One region of the Pantoea sp. PA1 genome, then DNA from elsewhere that is predicted to be linked to it. Evidence: predicted binding sites of a transcription regulator. Region 1 holds the regulator's gene; each other region holds the start of a gene.

Evidence for each region. Region 1 encodes CRP, which controls carbon source genes, mostly activating them, when cyclic AMP is high. Its sites were predicted from a motif close to ATGTGANNNNNNTCACAT; they were not measured.
Region 2: the regulator CRP is predicted to act here: its motif matches at 1,046-1,063, upstream of azuC (stress response protein AzuC).
Region 3: the regulator CRP is predicted to act here: its motif matches at 1,651-1,668, upstream of ompW (outer membrane protein OmpW).
Region 4: the regulator CRP is predicted to act here: its motif matches at 1,345-1,362, upstream of adhE (bifunctional acetaldehyde-CoA/alcohol dehydrogenase).

The regions. Positions count from the first base shown of each region.
Region 1 is NZ_JBXGEE010000005.1:20,755-23,867, forward strand. It holds gene AC1V0D_RS17685 (OsmC family protein) at 133-537, opposite strand; gene crp (cAMP-activated global transcriptional regulator CRP) at 841-1,473, shown strand; gene AC1V0D_RS17695 (YccS/YhfK family putative transporter) at 1,531-3,113, shown strand, end outside.
Region 2 is NZ_JBXGEE010000005.1:208,449-211,561, reverse strand. It holds gene AC1V0D_RS18555 (DUF1158 domain-containing protein) at 1-126, opposite strand, end outside; gene mntP (manganese efflux pump MntP) at 444-1,019, shown strand; gene azuC (stress response protein AzuC) at 1,137-1,214, shown strand; gene AC1V0D_RS18540 (alpha/beta fold hydrolase) at 1,294-2,184, opposite strand; gene AC1V0D_RS18535 (SMP-30/gluconolactonase/LRE family protein) at 2,773-3,113, shown strand, end outside.
Region 3 is NZ_JBXGEE010000001.1:1,313,788-1,316,900, forward strand. It holds gene trpA (tryptophan synthase subunit alpha) at 1-381, shown strand, start outside; gene AC1V0D_RS06405 (BON domain-containing protein) at 531-845, shown strand; gene ompW (outer membrane protein OmpW) at 895-1,527, opposite strand; gene AC1V0D_RS06415 (YkgJ family cysteine cluster protein) at 1,782-2,198, shown strand; gene AC1V0D_RS06420 (YciC family protein) at 2,226-2,960, shown strand; gene AC1V0D_RS06425 (septation protein A) at 3,012-3,113, shown strand, end outside.
Region 4 is NZ_JBXGEE010000001.1:1,329,767-1,332,879, reverse strand. It holds gene adhE (bifunctional acetaldehyde-CoA/alcohol dehydrogenase) at 1-1,138, opposite strand, end outside; gene AC1V0D_RS06505 (YchE family NAAT transporter) at 1,598-2,245, shown strand; gene AC1V0D_RS06500 (ABC transporter substrate-binding protein) at 2,828-3,113, shown strand, end outside.

The DNA of each region.
Region 1 (3,113 bases):
ACGGCCTGACAGCGAACCACCACAAATCGATCCGACCCGGTTTTCTGCGCAGGCACAGTCTCAAAGTGAATTCCCCCATCCAGGCACGGCCTCACACCGGACTGCCAGCAACTTTAAAAAAACCTGCGGCTATTACAGCTCAACCACCTCATAGCTGTGCGTCATCGTCACCCCTTTCCCCAGCATGATGGCCACCGAGCAATATTTTTCAGCAGAAAGATCCACCGCGCGTGAGACCGCTTTATCCTGGAGTGCTTTGCCACTCACGATAAAATGCAGGTTGATGTGCGTAAAGATTCGCGGCGCCTCTTCACGACGTTCTGAGGTCAGTTTTACTTCACAATCAGCCACATCGTTGCGGCCTTTTTGCAGAATTGATACCACATCGATCGCGCTGCATCCGCCCGCCGCCATCAGCACCATCTCCATTGGGCTGGGCGCTTTATCCCCTGAATTGCCATCCATCAGGATCTGATGGCCGGAGGATGACTCACCAAGGAATGTCATCCCTTCTACCCATTTCACTCTTGCCTGCATGATTTTTGCTCCGGAATACGCTGTTTTGTCGCCAGAGTACGCTTTCGCCTGATAAACAGCAATCCAGAGAAATCCGCCCTTAGCTGAAGCGAGACAACAGAAGACAGTCGGCAAAAGCTGTGCTACAAACAGAGCTGAAAATATTTTTCGTCACCCGATGGCGAAGCCGGGAAGAATGATGCGCACTGCGCCTGATGCGGCCCGAATAATTTCCTGAAAAGGAAACGCTTGAAGCTTTCACCGCCTGACAGGGAAAACTGCCCCCTGTATTTTGGGCACGATTACAACAGAGGATAATAGCGAATGGTTCTCGGCAAACCGCAAACAGACCCTACACTCGAATGGTTCCTGTCCCATTGCCATATTCACAAGTATCCATCCAAAAGTACGCTGATTCACCAAGGTGAAAAAGCTGAAACGCTTTACTACATCGTGAAAGGTTCCGTCGCGGTTCTGATTAAAGATGAAGAAGGCAAAGAGATGATTCTTTCCTACCTGAATCAGGGGGATTTCATCGGCGAGCTTGGCCTGTTTGAAGAAGGTCAGGAGCGCAGCGCCTGGGTTCGTGCTAAAAGCGCGTGCGAAGTGGCGGAAATCTCCTACAAGAAATTCCGCCAGCTGATTCAGGTGAACCCTGACATCCTGATGCGACTCTCATCGCAGATGGCGCGTCGCCTGCAGGTGACGTCAGAAAAAGTGGGTAACCTCGCTTTCCTCGACGTGACCGGACGCATTGCACAGACTCTGCTTAATCTGGCGAAACAGCCAGATGCCATGACGCATCCCGACGGCATGCAAATTAAAATTACCCGTCAGGAAATTGGCCAGATTGTAGGTTGTTCACGCGAAACCGTGGGCCGTATTCTGAAGATGCTGGAAGATCAGAATCTGATCTCTGCACACGGTAAAACCATCGTCGTTTACGGCACCCGCTAATTCCTGTCATCCACGGCGTGATGTTCGCATCACGCCGTTATTGTTTGTGCTGAGCCGATGTGGCGTCGAATTATTTATCACCCTGAAGTGAACTATGCCCTGCGGCAAACGCTGGTGCTCTGCCTGCCGGTCGCGCTGGGCTGGCTGGCTGGCGACCTGCAAAAAGGTCTGCTGTTCTCGTTAGTCCCCGCCTGCTGCAACATTGCCGGTCTCGATACCCCGCATAAACGCTTCTTCAAACGTCTGATTGTGGGCGGCAGCCTGTTTGCGCTTGGCAGCTTCCTGATCCAGTGGCTTACCCTGCATGCGGTTCCGCTGCCGCTAATCCTGTTTGCGATGCCCCTGTTGCTGGGTGTCACCGGGGAGATCAGCCCGCTGCATGGCCGCCTGCTCTCCGGCACCCTCATCGCCGCTATTTTTACCCTGAGCCTGACGGGCCGCATGCCCATCTATGTGCCGCCGCTGCTCTATATCGGCGGCACCCTCTGGTATGGCGTGTTTAACTGGTTCTGGTTCTGGCTGTGGAAAGAGCAGCCGATGCGCGAAAGCCTGAGTCTGATCTACCGCGAGCTGGCGAACTACTGCGACGCCAAATATACCCTGCTGACGCAGCTGACCGATCCGGAGAAGGCGCTGCCGCCGCTGCTGGCTCGCCAGCAGAAAGTGGTCGATTTGATCAACACCTGTTATCAGCAGATGCATATGCTGTCGGCGAGCCGCGACAATAGCCATAAACGGCTGACGCGCGCCTTTCAGGTGGCGCTGGATCTGCAGGAGCACATCTCGGTCAGCCTGCACCGGCCGGAAGAGGTGCAGAAACTGGTTGAGCAGAGCCATGCTGAAGCGGTGATCCGCTGGAACGCCAAAACCATCTCAGCCCGGCTGCGGGTGCTGGCCGATACCATTCTCTACCACCAGTTAGCCGATCGTTTTGCGATGGATAAACAGCTTGGCGCGCTGGAGAAGATCGCCCGTCAGCATCCCGACAATCCGGTGGGCCACTTCTGCCTTTATCACTTCAACCGCATTGCGCGGGTGCTGCGCACCCAGAAACCGCTTTACCAGCGCGACCTGATGGCTGACCGCCAGCGCCGTCTGCCGCTGCTCCCGGCGCTGCGCAGCTACCTCTCATTTCGCTCCTCAGCGCTGCGCACTGCCGGTCGCTTTGCGGTCATGCTGATGCTGGGCAGCGCGCTGGCGCTCTTCTTCAACATCCCTAAGCCCTACTGGATTCTGATGACGATCATGTTCGTCAGCCAGAACGGCTACAGCGCCACCCGCGTCCGTATCCAGCACCGTGCGCTCGGCACCTTTGCCGGTCTGGTGGTCGCGGCGGCCACACTGCGTCTGGCGGTGCCGGAACCTGTCGTCCTGCTGGTGATGCTGGCGATTACCTTTATCAGCTATCGCTTTACCCGTCAGTTTTATGGCTGGTCGATGATTGGCTTTACGGTCACCGCGGTTTACTCGCTGCAGCTCCTCTCACTGAATGGCGCGCAGTTTCTGCTGCCGCGACTGATGGATACGCTGATGGGCTGTCTGATCGCCTTTGGCGGCATGATCTGGCTCTGGCCGCAGTGGCAGAGTGGCTTACTGCGGCAAAATGCCCATGACGCGCTGGAAACCTATCAGGATGCGCT
Region 2 (3,113 bases), 190 kb from region 1:
GAACAACTGCAGCAGATGCTGCGCCACGGTCAGGCTGAAGGCGGGGGCGGGCAGCAGCAGCGCCGAGAGAAAACCCAGCAGCAGAATGCCACCAGGCACGATCAACGTTTCAAAAGGGTTATTCATTACCGGTATCCCATCATTATCAGCCCGGCATTTTCCGGTAATTGGCCGCGCGGTTCAATGGCGGCATCAGGCGCAAAGGCGAATGGAGCGGGGATTCAGGCACTCAGAGTGGCCAGAAAACGCTTTGCCACCATCGACTTAGGTCCATTCATAGCGGAAGATAAGAGTTATAGCCTTTGCTATACTTAAATCCCTGATTTTGCTGTCTTTTTATCTGCGGGTTTGCATGGTAGACTGCGCGCACTTTTTCATAACTGAACGCTTTGTGTGGTGAATTCAGCGTGATTAGCCGCTTTTTCGCCCCAGGTGAATAAATCATGACCTTTATTGCTACGTTAATTCTTGCGCTGGGTATGTCGATGGACGCATTTGCTGCTGCGCTGGGCAAAGGTGCGACGCTGCATCGTCCTGGTTTTAAAGAAGCGCTGCGCACCGGTCTGATTTTCGGCTCTATTGAAGCACTGACCCCGCTGATTGGCTGGGCACTCGGCCTGGCAGCCAGCCGTTACATCATGGCGTGGGACCACTGGGTCGCGTTTATACTGCTGGCGTTCCTGGGTGGCCGTATGATGATGGAAGGCTTCCGTCAGACCGCGGTCGCCGAACCCTGTGAAGCGCCAAAAAGCCACGGCTTTGTGGTACTGGCGACCACTGCGGTAGCCACCAGCCTTGATGCGCTGGCGGTCGGCGTTGGCCTGGCTTTTTTACAGGTGAACATCATCACCACCGCGCTGACGATTGGTGCCGCGACCACGGTAATGGCGACGACCGGTGTCCTGGTCGGGCGCTTTATTGGTCCGGTGCTGGGTAAATGGGCGGAAGTGCTCGGTGGCCTCGTCTTAATTGCCGTTGGTTCCACCATTCTGCTGCAGCATCTCGGCTACACCGCGTAGGTTTTATGGCGCCTGAAGCCGTAGTTTTGTGATCCGGTTCAAATTTATTTGCTGTTAAAACGCACAGAAGTTATACTTTTTCAGTATATCTTCAACTTAATTTGAATCAGGTGCTCCATGAAACGCATTTTCAAATACGTGTTCCGTGCTTACGTTGAGACGTTCAAACACGTACCGCCGGGTGCCATGTCCTGAGCACCCCGCAGGAAACCCTCGATAATCGCGGTCAGGGATCGACCGGTGATTATCACCTCTCTGTTTTGCTTCCGCTGATTTAATTCCCTTTTTCTGCGCCTGAGGTGTTTTCAGGTTGTAGCAGAAAACGCTGCAGTTCAGCTGTGACTTCTTCTGGTGCTTCCTCTGCCATGTGGTGACCACAAGCTATCGATTTACCATGAACGTCTTGCGCCCACGTTTTCCATATACCTACGACGTCGCCATACAAATCCTCAAGATCATCATATTGAGACCATAAACAGAGCGTCGGACATTTGATCAGCCTTCCTCTCTGACGATCCTGAAGCTCATGTTCTTTATCAATGCTAAGGCCCGCACGATAGTCTTCGAGCATCCCATGTATGACCTCCGGATCATGAATAGCTTGTCTGAACTCAAGATATTCATCATCACCCATTGTTTCGGGCTGGCCTCCATACCATTTGTCAGGATCGGCCAGTATTGCCCGCTCCGGTTTTTCAGGCTGAGCAAAGAAAAACCAGTGATACCACTGTCGGGCAAACTTTTCATTACATCGGTTGAGCGCTTCAAGTATCGGAATGCAATCAAGTACGGCAAGCCGTGTGATTCGCTCTGGATAGTCAAGAGCAGCTCTGTAAGCTGTATAACTTCCTCTGTCATGTCCGACAATTGCAAATTGTTCAAAACCAAGCTGACTCATCAACTCGATACAATCTTTTGCTTTAGCTCTTTTAGAAGAACCTGCATGGTTGGGTTGATCAGCGGGTTTTGATGATTTGCCGAATCCCCGCAAATCAGGACATATGACCGTAAATAATCTGGCTAGCTCCGGAGCCACTTTTGACCATGTTACATGGGTCCTTGGATGACCATGCAATAAGAGAACAGGTGGCCCATTCCCCCCATAGCGTACATTGAGCACTGCTTCTGAAAGGCTGATTTGCGTATGCATAAACCCTTCAAACATGTGCGATCCTCCTCAGTGGGGGTGATTCTAGTAGGGCGTTATTTAACCATATACCTTTACTGTGAATGATGATGACCAGAAATGCACAGCTCATCGGCGACTTTGCATCTGTATACGTCAGTTATATAACTAAAGGACAAATCATCCTTTCGCACTCAACCGGCCCTAAGTTCCAGCACATCTGTCAGACCACAAAAACCTGTTTTGCGCTTACCCACACATGCAGCCAGCACCGCCAGCAGGCAATTATCCTCACCCGGCTTTAAACCCTCCAGGCATACCCGCCTTTCTCTCTCCGACTGATGCCTCCGCTTCCCGGTCTGCGGTTTCTGATCCTGCCCGGACACGTTTGCGCGAATTGTGAGTGATATCTTGTTTACATAATAAACAAGCTCATAACACTGGCATCAGCGCCAGTGTCGTCGATATAGTGATTTCATCATGTACACCTGAGTTTTACTCAGTAAAACAGACTGTGAGGCAGGCTATGTTCGCTGATGAGACACCGCTGATTCACCGCAGAGACGCACACGTGCGCACGGATTGTGTCAGCCGGGTTAAGGGATTCACTGAAAAGGACACTATTCTATGACTTATCTGACGCAGGCGGATGTCAGGGAGACATCAATTTTTACCCGGCTGCCCGACCACTTTCGTTCCCCTGATCGCAACAATGTCTGGGCTGCCGCCAATCGCGGAGGACAGCTTACCGACTCATTCCTGGAAGGGCCGGTCTGGCACCCTTCCGGTTGTCTGTACCTGACCGATATCCCGTATGGCCGGATATTCCGGGTCGATATGGCCGGCAACTGGGATCTCGTCGTGCAATATGATGGCGAACCGAACGGCATGAAACTCGTCGATCCGGATACCCTTCTGATTACGGATTATCATCACGGGTTAATGAAGCTCTCGCTTAAAACGCAGGA
Region 3 (3,113 bases), on a different contig from region 1:
GCGGCGCTGCGTCACGGCGTGGCCCCTATCTTTATCTGTCCACCCAATGCCAGCGATACGCTGCTGCGTGAGATCGCGTCGCACGGCCGGGGCTATACCTACCTGCTGTCACGTGCCGGGGTGACCGGGGCTGAAAACCGTGCCAGCCTGCCGCTACAGCACCTGATCGACAAGCTGCGCGAATACCATGCCGCTCCGCCACTGCAGGGCTTTGGTATCTCAGAACCTGAGCAGGTGAAGGAAGCGATTGCCGCCGGTGCAGCCGGGGCCATCTCCGGTTCCGCCATTGTCAGAATCATTGAGAAGCACCACGCCGAGCCGGACGTGATGCTGAGCGAACTGAAGAACTTTGTCAGTCGCCTGAAAGCCGCCAGTCGTTAATCCTGTCAGCATGCCTTATCACGCGATAAGGCATGATTTGTTTCCTTTTTTTTCATTCCGCCATTTGCCCTTTTTTCAGAATCTGCACCACAATGACAAAGCGCCGTTACGGTAACGTCGCATCCATTTTGTGACAGGGAGAGAAAGCAATGAAATTCGTTAAACTGCTGACAGGTGCTGTACTGGCGGGTGTGGTTGCGCTGACACTGAGCGCCTGTGCGCCAACGGCAACCAAAGAGGGAACCGGTGGCTACATCGATGACACCGTTGTGACCACGAAAGTGAAAGGTGAACTGCTGAAGGATGACTCGCTGAAATCGACTGAAATCAACGTAGAAACCTTTAAGGGTAAAGTTCAGCTGAGCGGTTTTGTGTCATCGCCACAAATGGCTAATCGTGCTGTTCAGGTGACGCGCAGCGTACCGGGCGTGAAATCTGTCGTGAACAACATGCAGATTAAATAACGTTGTTACAGACACAAAAAAGGCCGCTGAATCAGCGGCCTTTTTCTCATCAGAAGCGGTAACCTGCCCCGAAGAAGAAGACCCACGGATCGATGCGCATATTGATGTTCTGCTGCTCGCCTCCCGCTTTAAACTTCACTTCCGTGTCGATATCCATGTACCACACCGACGCATTCAGCATCCAGTCGCGGTTGATCTGATAATCCAGGCCGACCTGACCCGCCACGCCCCACGAATCCTTGACGCTGAGATCGGTCAGGCCTGCGTCGCGACCGGTCTGGTTGAAATCGGCATCATAGAAGGTGGTGTAGTTGACGCCCACGCCCACGTAGGGACGGGCTTTGCTTTTGCTGTCGAAGAAGTAGTACTGCGCCATCAGCGTCGGCGGTAACTGGCGCACGGTAGCCAGCGTGCCGGTCGGGCCAAGACCCACTTTGTGACGGAACGGCGTGGCGGCGAGAAGTTCCACCCCGATATTGTCCGTCGCCATATAGGTAAAGGTCAGGCCGAGCTGCGTGTCGTTGGAGGCGCTGAACTCCCCCATGCCTAACACATTATCGGAGCCTTCGGTGGGGCGTACGGTTGCACTGCCGGCACGCATAAAGAAGTCGCCTGCTTCATGGGCCATCGCCAGCTGGGGTAAAGCCAGCGCCAGCAGCATCGCGCATTTTGCCAGTTTCATTATCACTCCTTTGCTTAATGTTGATGTCGCGGGGGATTATCATTTTTTTGCTGGCAGTTATTTAACGCGATTTACAGGAAATTGCACTCTGAACGCTTCAGATAAATTGCTTAAAAAACAATGAATTGATTTAGATCAATTTCGGCACGCTTCGGCGCCCGCAAATTCCCCTTGCTGAAAAATTCCGGCGGCCCTATTTTGCTTCTCTTCCTGGTTGATTTTGGTTCGATGCCTCGGGAGGGGCGGGTGATCAAATGAGTGACACATTAAATCCTTGTATCAGCTGTGGCGCCTGCTGCGCCCATTTTCGCGTCTCATTTTACTGGGCGGAAGCCGACGATGCGGGCGGTCTGGTGCCGACCGACCTGACCGAGCCGCTCAGCCTGCTCATGCGTAACATGCGGGGCACCAACGATCGCACCCCGCGCTGTGTCGCCCTGCAGGGAGAGATCGGCGGATGCGTTTCATGCGGAATCTATGAACAGCGTCCCACTCCCTGTCGGGAGTTCTCGCTGTCAGGAGAAGGCGGCATTCACAACGAAGCCTGCGATCGGGCCCGCGCCCGCTATGGCCTTCCCCCGCTTTTTTCGCCATCTTTACCTGTCGTGACAGAAAGTTATGCCACAGCGGGTGCCCGTGAGCTGCCAGAACATGTACAATCGCCGGGTTAATTAACCCGGTTCCTCCAAGGAGTGTACATGTCTATCACGGCAAGCTCGTTATACCGTGACACTGGAAATTTTGCGCGACATCAGCTGGCTACCCTGCTGCTGCTGTCGCTGCTGACCGCTTTTATCACCGTCATGCTGGTGCATGTGCTGACGCCTGGTGTCGATGAGATGGCCATTCTGCAGCAGGGTGACGACAGTGCCAGATCGTTGTTTGAGATAGTGCAGAGCATGTCGCCGGAACAGCAGCAGGTTCTGCTGCGGGCTTCGGCTGCCAGCACCTTCGCTGCGCTGTTGGGTAACACGCTGCTGCTGGGCGGCATGCTCTGCCTGATTCCGATGGTCTCTTCCGGTCAGCGGGTCAGCGCTTTGCGGGCTATCGGGACTTCTGCGCCGCTGCTGCCCAGACTGCTGCTGCTGACCTTTCTGATGACGCTGGTGGCCCAGCTTGGCTTTATGGTGCTGGTCGTCCCCGGTATTCTGCTGACGATCCTGCTGTCACTGGCGCCGGTGATGCTTGCCAGTGAGAAGATGGGCGTGTTTGCCGCCATGCGCGCCAGCATGCGCATGGCCTGGAAGAACGTGAAGCTGATCGCCCCCGCCATCCTGCTCTGGCTGCTGGCGAAAGTGGTCGTGATGCTCTTTTTCGCTTCGCTGACCGTGCTGCCGCTGAATGTTTCGTCGGTCATTTTTACCGCGGCCGGCAATCTGGTTTCAGCCCTGTTGATCATCTATCTCTATCGGCTCTATATGCTGTTACGTTGACGGACGGTGCGCCTGCGGGCGCACTGGCATGCAACCCTGACGGGAATCACTATGAAGCAGTTACTCGACTTTCTCCCCCTGGTAGTCTTTTTCATCTTCTATAAGCTCTACGACATCTTTGTCGCCTCGGGCGCACTGATTGTCGCGACCGGT
Region 4 (3,113 bases), on a different contig from region 1:
CGGTCTGGTTATCCTGGTCGGTATAGAGGCACGAGGTGTGGCCGATACCGCCCATGGCGACCAGTTTTTCTGCTTTATCTACCGCGTCGTTGAAATCTTTCGCCCGGTACATTGCGAGGGTTGGCGAAAGTTTTTCATGGGCAAAGGGCTCAGATTCGTCCACCAGTTTCACTTCACCAATCAGGATTTTGGTGCTGGGTGGCACGCTGATGCCTGCCATCTCCGCAATTTTGAACGCGGGCTGGCCGACGATGGCGGCATTCAGACCGCCGTTTTTCAGAATGATATTCTGCACTGCGCTCAGCTCCGCGCCCTGCAGCAGGTAACCGCCGTGGCTGGCAAAACGCTCACGCACTGCGTCGTAGACCGCATCAACCACGATGACCGACTGTTCCGAGGCGCAGATCACCCCGTTATCAAAGGTTTTGGACATCAGAATCGAGGCGACGGCCCGTTTCAGGTCGGCGGTTTCATCAATCACCACTGGCGTATTACCGGCACCGACGCCGATGGCGGGTTTACCGGAGCTGTAGGCCGCTTTCACCATGCCCGGACCGCCAGTGGCGAGGATCAGGTTAATGTCAGGGTGGTGCATCAGCTGGTTTGACAGCTCAACAGAGGGGGCATCGATCCAGCCGATAATATCTTTTGGCGCACCGGCTGCAATGGCAGCCTGCAGCACGATGTCCGCCGCTTTGTTGGTGGCATCTTTGGCACGGGGGTGTGGCGAGAAGATAATACCGTTGCGGGTTTTCAGGCTGATTAACGCTTTAAAGATGGCGGTAGAGGTGGGGTTAGTCGTCGGCACAATACCGCAAATCAGACCAATAGGTTCGGCGATAGTGATGGTGCCGAAGGTGTCATCGGTGGCTAACACACCGCAGGTCTTTTCATCTTTATAGGCGTTGTAGATATATTCTGACGCAAAATGGTTTTTAATGACTTTGTCTTCGACAATGCCCATGCCGGATTCGGCAACGGCCATTCTGGCGAGAGGAATGCGGGCGTCTGCGGCGGCGAGGGCGGCGGCACGGAAAATGGCGTCGACCTGCTGTTGAGAAAAATTGGCATATTCACGCTGGGCTTTTTTTACACGTTCAACCAGTGCATTGAGTTCAGCGACATTCGTAACGGCCATGGTGTTCTCCTGAGGAAGTTAAACTTTTTTAGTAAACAATCCTGCGCCCTGAGTATAGTCACGCTGTCATAACGCGTCCGATCGGCCCGAAATGCATGGATTTTCAAATGTTTACTGAAAGAGTCTTGTCAGGCAGTCCGTCTGATTTTCATTGAGACTGCTAATACTTCCGTTACGAAAAGATTACCTGGTTTGGGGTAGGGTAATTTTGATGCAGATCAATTTAACCCCAAGCTGACACCTTTCAGCCGGGCTTTTTGCGCCACCTTGTTTCGAATCTGTTTGCACCATGTAAGTCGGCTGGCCATAGCGACAAAATCCAGTCTCATTCGGAACACTGGGGGAATCCGCTATGGGTTCCGCCTTAAGTGGCATAAATAGCGGCGTATGCATCTGGCGTCTGTGCCGCTTTTCACTTACATTAGGCGCGATTTCCCCCCTGCGTTACGGAGCCATGTCGTGAACCCTGCACTGTTAGATCTTTCAGGCTATATAAAATTCTTTGTCGGGCTGTTCGCGCTGGTTAATCCGGTCGGCATTATTCCGGTGTTCATCAGTATGACCCGCTATCAGGCGGCAGCTGAACGCAATAAAACGAATTTAACCGCCAATCTGGCGGTGGCCATTATCCTCTGGACCTCGCTGTTCCTCGGCGATGCGATTCTGCGGGTGTTTGGCATCTCGATTGACTCGTTCCGCATTGCGGGCGGGATTCTGGTCGTGACCATTGCGATGTCGATGATCAGTGGCAAGCTGGGCGAGGATAAGCAGAACAAACAGGAGAAGTCAGAAACGGCCATTCGTGAAAGCGTTGGCGTGGTGCCTCTGGCGCTGCCCCTGATGGCCGGTCCGGGTGCCATCAGTTCGACGATTGTCTGGAGCACGCGCTATCACAGCTGGCTTAACCTGCTGGGCTTTACGCTGGCGATTGCCATTTTTGCCTTATGTTGCTGGCTGCTGTTTCGGGCCGCGCCTTTAATGGTGCGGATACTGGGACAGACCGGCATTAACGTTATTACCCGCATCATGGGACTGTTACTGATGGCCCTGGGTATTGAGTTTGTTGTTACCGGCCTGAAGTCTATATTTCCCGGACTGCTCAATTAACGCCTCACTTATTTCAGGCAGCGAAGCGTAAACCTGATCCGTAATGGTGCAATCGACGGTTTTATTGCACCATTGCAATGCAATTATTCGTCACGCTTAAAAGATTCAGTCGATTATAAATTTCATTACTGCTGGCCGGTTCACAGATTTTTGTCAGCGAAATAATGTCACGATTTTCACACCATATTCTTCTGTTTTGTTTCTTTCCTCCCTCATAAATGCCCGCCTGAGAGCCATCAGGCTGGATTTTCCTCACGCCAGATGCCGACTTTGGAAGATAAGTGCCAAAAACCGTGCGTATTCATGATGCAAAGCACGTCTGCACAGGGTTTCCGACTAAAACGCCTATTTTTCATATCGATATGATATTTTCAGGTCGAAAATTAACACTTCCGCTGCGTGACAACTCGTGATAAAAGAGAATTAGTTAACATTTTAGCTATTTTACTTTGGCGCCCTCTGATGGCTTCTGATAATTTCTGGCCCAGCGTGAATTTTTTTCTCCGAAAGTGCAAAGTGAGAACGCTTTTTGCTTAAGCCTGTCGGGTTACTTAAAAAAGGTTGGCGTTTCGGATGACTGGGATGATGAATGTGCAGCAACAGCGGCTGACTCTCGCCGCACTGTTAATAGCGTTTACGCCGGCTTATGCCGCCACGGTTCCCCCCGGAACGACGCTGGCCGCGCAGCAACAGATTGTGATTAACAATGGCAGTGAAGTCTCTTCGCTGGATCCCCATAAAACCGAAGGTGTGCCGGAATCCAATATTATTCACAACCTGCTGGACGGTCTGGTTAACACCGATAATTTCGGTAAGGTCGTCCCCGGCGTTGCCCTGAGCTGGGAGAATCCGCAGCCCACCGTCTGGA